2 regions of the Streptomyces sp. NA02950 genome follow, and region 1 is predicted to be linked to the other one. Evidence: riboswitches for the same ligand, from Rfam matches in the RefSeq annotation. Region 1 holds a riboswitch; the other holds the start of a gene.
The links. Region 1 has a riboswitch for glycine ahead of gcvT (glycine cleavage system aminomethyltransferase GcvT). Riboswitches for the same ligand answer to the same signal wherever they lie in the genome.
Positions count from the first base shown of each region.

Region 2: linked by a shared signal. The riboswitch ahead of gcvP (aminomethyl-transferring glycine dehydrogenase) and the one ahead of gcvT (glycine cleavage system aminomethyltransferase GcvT) in region 1 are both predicted to bind glycine.

Region 1 covers NZ_CP054916.1:2,941,414-2,943,862, reverse strand. Annotated here, with positions in the region: gene gcvT (glycine cleavage system aminomethyltransferase GcvT) at 32-1,159, opposite strand; glycine riboswitch at 1,319-1,428, opposite strand; gene HUT19_RS12320 (AAA family ATPase) at 1,579-2,379, shown strand.
Region 2 covers NZ_CP054916.1:1,405,054-1,407,502, reverse strand. Annotated here, with positions in the region: gene HUT19_RS05690 (DNA polymerase IV) at 1-464, shown strand, start outside; gene HUT19_RS05685 (PRC-barrel domain-containing protein) at 440-757, opposite strand; glycine riboswitch at 883-981, shown strand; gene gcvP (aminomethyl-transferring glycine dehydrogenase) at 1,171-2,449, shown strand, end outside.

The sequences.
Region 1 (2,449 bases):
GACAACGCGCCCCGGGCGGTGCGCCGTGCGGTCAGCGCTCGCGCCGGTAGAAGGGGAGCGCGACGACCTCGTACGGCTCCCGGGTACCGCGGATGTCCACGGCCACGCCCTCGGTGCCGGGGTTCGCGTGCTCCGCGTCGACGTAGGCGATGGCGATGGGCTTGCCGAGCGTGGGGGAGGGGGCACCCGAGGTGACCTCGCCGATCACCGTGCCGTCCGGGCCCACCACCGGGTATCCGGCGCGCGGCACCCGGCGGCCTGAAGCGATCAGGCCCACGAGGGCGCGCGGGGGCTCGTTCTCCGCCCGGCGCGCCGCGTCCTGGAGGGCCTCGCGGCCGACGAAGTCACCGGCCTTCTCGAACTTCACCACTCGGCCGAGCCCGGCGTCGAACGGGGTCGTGGAGGTGGTCAGCTCATGTCCGTACAGCGGCATCCCCGCCTCCAGCCGCAGGGTGTCCCGGCAGGAGAGACCGCAGGGCACCAGGCCCGCGGGGGCGCCCGCCTCGGACAGGGCCTGCCACAGCCGCTCGGCGTCGTCCGGCGCGACGAACAGCTCGAAGCCGTCCTCACCGGTGTAGCCGGTGCGGGCGATCAGCGCGGAGACCCCCGCGACGGTGCCCGGCAGACCGGCGTAGTACTTGAGGTTGTCCAGGTCGGCGTCGGTCAGGCTCTTGAGGATGCCCGGGGACTCCGGCCCCTGGACCGCGAGCAGCGCGTACGCCTCCCGGTCGTCCCGGACGGCCGTCTCGAAGCCGGAGGCCCGTTCGGTCAGCGCGTCCAGTACCACCTGGGCGTTCGAGGCATTGGCCACCACCATGAACGCTTCGTCGGCGAGACGGTAGACGATCAGGTCGTCGAGGATGCCGCCCTCGGTGTCGCAGATCATGGTGTAGCGGGCGCGGCCCACGGCGAGCGCCGAGAGATGCCCGACCAGGGCGTGGTCCAGGGCCTGCCCGGCCTGCGGCCCGGTGAGTGTGATCTCACCCATGTGGGAGAGGTCGAAGAGCCCGGCGCGGGTGCGGACGGCGGTGTGCTCGTCGCGCTCGCTCGCGTAGCGCAGCGGCATGTCCCAGCCCGCGAAGTCGGTCATGGTGGCACCGAGCGCACGGTGCAGCGCGTCCAGCGCGGTGCGGCGTGGCGCGGTCGGGGCGTCGGTCATGATTCAGGCTCCAAGATCGAGATCGCGGCGGGGACAACAGGACGCAGAACGTCCTCCCCATCTGTCATCGGAACCTGAGAGGTTCGCCGTGACGCCCGCACGGGGTCCGGCTTGCACCTTGGGTGGAGCCACGCACAGCGGCTCGCTTTTCAGATCTGCCTCGCCCGCGCGGTAATAGGGCCTGAGAGATTCAAGGGAGGACTTGCTCCTTCGGCGCCCGGGCCGCCGGCGGCTGCCGGTGTGACCAAGGACTCTCCCGCGCGGATTCAAGCGGCCGGTATGGAGTTGCGCGGACATCATCGCACGTACTGGCGAGAAGGGAACCCCCAGTCCGTGAGGCGACCGCCTTGATGCGTATTACCTTTTCTTGACACTCTTCGGGTACGAGCCGCAGTGACCGACCTGGGAGGACGATCACGGTGCATGGGCAGGGAGCGTATGCGACGTCACGTGGGCCCCTGCCGGTGCGGCGCGGACGCGCGCCGTCCGCGGGGCCGGTCCGGCCGGGGCGCCGGGCCCTGGTCCACGATCTGCGCACCGGCGGTGACGCGTGCGCCGACGCGTGCGTCGACCCGGGCGCGGTCACGCCGCCGGACGAGCGGGCCGCGGGCGCCGCGGTGGGCGCCGAAGGGGGCGGGCCCCCGGCGGTCCGGAGCGGCGCCGGGGTGCCCGAGCTGCGCTATCCGGCCCACGACGTGCTGGTCGCCTCCGGGCTGCCGGGCAGCGGCAAGACCACACTGATCAACCGGACGGTCGCCCCGCTGGACGACGACGGCGGCACGGTGGTCCGGATCGACTCCCAGAACACACGCGAGGCGTGGGAGCGGCGGCTGCCGGGCTGGCTGCCCTACGCGCTCTACCGGCCGCTGGTCCGCTGTGCCCACTACGCCGGGCTGCACCGCGCGCTGCGCTCGGACGCCAGTGTGGTGGTGCACGACTGCGGCGCGCTGCCCTGGGTCCGCCGCTGGCTGGCCTGGGACACCCGGCGCCGGGGCCGGCGGCTCCACATGGTGCTGCTCGATGTGGAGCCCGAGGTCGCCCTGAAGGGGCAGGCCGCCCGCGGCCGCGGAGTCTCCGGGTACGCCTTCGGACGGCACCGGCGCGCCGTGCGGCGGCTGGTCGCCGGGGTGGAGGCGGGGCGGCCACCGGCCGGCTGCGCCTCGGCGGTGCTGCTGGACCGGGCGGCGACCAGCGCGCTGCGCGGCATCTCCTTCGAGTGAAATCCACCGCCCGACAACCGTCAGACGAGCGGGGCGTGAGTGGCGTACGACCGGCGCTCGAGCACATCGC
Region 2 (2,449 bases), 1.5 Mb from region 1:
TGTTCGCGCAGGCCGCGCAGGCCGCTCACGAGGCGCTGGAGGACGCGGAGGCGGCGCCGGGCGGCGGTGGGGCCGAGACCGCGGGGCCGGGCCCGGAGGAGGCCGTCGAGCACACCGGGAGACCGCGGCGCTGGCTGCCGGGGGAGGATGTGCGACACAGCGAGTTCGGTGCGGGATGGGTGCAGGGGAGCGGGGTGGGCCGGGTGACGGTGCGCTTCGAGACGCCCTGGTCGGATCCGGGCCGGGTGCGGACGTTCGCCGTGGACGACCCCGCGCTGGAACCGGGCGAACCGCTGCCGCTGCTGGAGCCCGCCGGGGGTCCGGAAACGGGCCCCGGCCCCCACGGGGATCCCGGCGGCGGCCCGGGTGCCCGATCGCGCCACGACCGCGATCACGACCACGGACAGGGCCACGACCACGGACAGGGCCGTGACCAGGGTCAGCCGGTGACGTCCAGTCCGTAGTGGTGGTACAGCTGGAGCTCCTGCTCGGGCGAGAGATGGCGGCCGACCCCGAAGTCCGGGGCGTCCTTGATCAGCGCCCGGTCGTAGGGCACCCGGAGGGTGTCGCCGACGACCTCGCTCGGTTCCAGCGGTACGAACACATCCCGGCTGAACAGTCCGGTGCGTACCGCCGCCCACTCGGGCTCGCCGGTCGCGTCGTCGAGATAGACCTCGTCCACGGTGCCGATCTTGGCGCCCTCGCGGTCGAATGCCTTGCGGCCGATCAGGGTCCGCGGGTCGATATCGGTCTGCACGCTCTCTCCCACAGGTGGCAATTGTCCAGTGATAACTACAAAAAGCCACATCGCCGCGCGCGGCCACTCGAGCGGTCGGCGCCCCGCCCGTGCGACAGATGCGCTGGTACGCTGGCTTTGGCTGTAGACCCCGTGCGGGAGAGTTCTCCGTCGATTGTTGTCGGAGGCGCCGAAGGAGCAAATCCTCCCCGGAATCTCTCAGGCACACGTACCGTGCGGGTGAGGTCACTCTGGAAAGCAGGGTGGGCCACGGGCGGGCGTCGCTCCGAAACCCCTCCTCACCGACGGTGAAAGCCGGTCAGGCACAACGCGGGCCGGTGAAGCTCTCAGGTTGATGACAGAGGGGGAGGCCGTCCGGGCACCCGCGCCGTGGTGCCCCTCGTCGGTCGTTACAGACCAGGAGGCCCCCGCAGATGACCGCCAACCGCATCTCGCTCTCCGATCTGGAGTGCGGTACTCCGTTCGAGCAGCGCCACATCGGTCCCGACAGCGAGGCGCAGGCCAAGATGCTCGCCCAGGTCGGCTTCGGCTCGCTCGACGAGCTGACCGAGACCGCCGTACCGGATGTCATAAAGAGCACCGAGGCGCTGGATCTGCCCCCGGCCCGCAGCGAGGCGGAGGTCCTCGCCGAACTGCGTGGCCTCGCCGACCGCAACCAGGTACTGCCGTCCATGATCGGCCTGGGCTACTACGGCACCTTCACCCCGCCGGTGATCCTGCGCAATGTGATGGAGAACCCGGCCTGGTACACCGCCTACACCCCGTACCAGCCGGAGATCTCCCAGGGCCGGCTGGAGGCGCTGCTCAACTTCCAGACCGCCGTCGCCGATCTGACCGGGCTGCCCACCGCCGGTTCCTCGCTGCTCGACGAGGGCACCGCCGCCGCCGAGGCGATGGCGCTCTCGCGCCGCGTCGGCAAGGTCAAGGAGGGCGTCTTCCTGATCGACGCCGACTGTCTGCCGCAGACCATCGCCGTCATCCAGACCCGGGCCGAACCCACCGGGGTCGAGGTCGTCGTGGCCGATCTGTCCCGGGGCATCCCGGACGAGATCGCCGAGCGCGGTGTGTTCGGTGTGCTGCTCCAGTACCCGGGCGCCTCCGGTGAGGTGCGCGACCCCCGCCCGGTCATCGAGCGGGCGCACGAACTCGGCGCGATCGTCACCGTGGCCACCGATCTGCTCGCGCTCACCCTGCTCACCTCGCCCGGTGAGCTGGGCGCGGACATCGCGGTCGGCAACAGCCAGCGGTTCGGTGTGCCGATGGGCTTCGGCGGCCCGCACGCCGGATTCATGGCCGTCCGGGACACCTTCGCCCGCAACCTGCCCGGCCGGCTCGTCGGCGTCTCGGTCGACGCGGACGGCGACAAGGCGTACCGGCTGGCCCTCCAGACGCGTGAGCAGCACATCCGCCGTGAGAAGGCCACCAGCAACATCTGCACCGCCCAGGTCCTGCTGGCCGTCATGGCCGGGATGTACGCGGTCTACCACGGCCCGGACGGACTCGCGGCCATCGCCCGCCGCACCCACCGCTACGCCACCGTCCTCGCCGAGGGGCTGCGGGCGGGCGGTGTCGAGGTTGTGCACGGCGCCTACTTCGACACCCTCACCGCGCGGGTGCCCGGCCGCGCCGCCGATGTGGTCGCCGCGGCCCGCGAGGCCGGGGTCAATCTGCGGCTGACCGACGCCGACCACG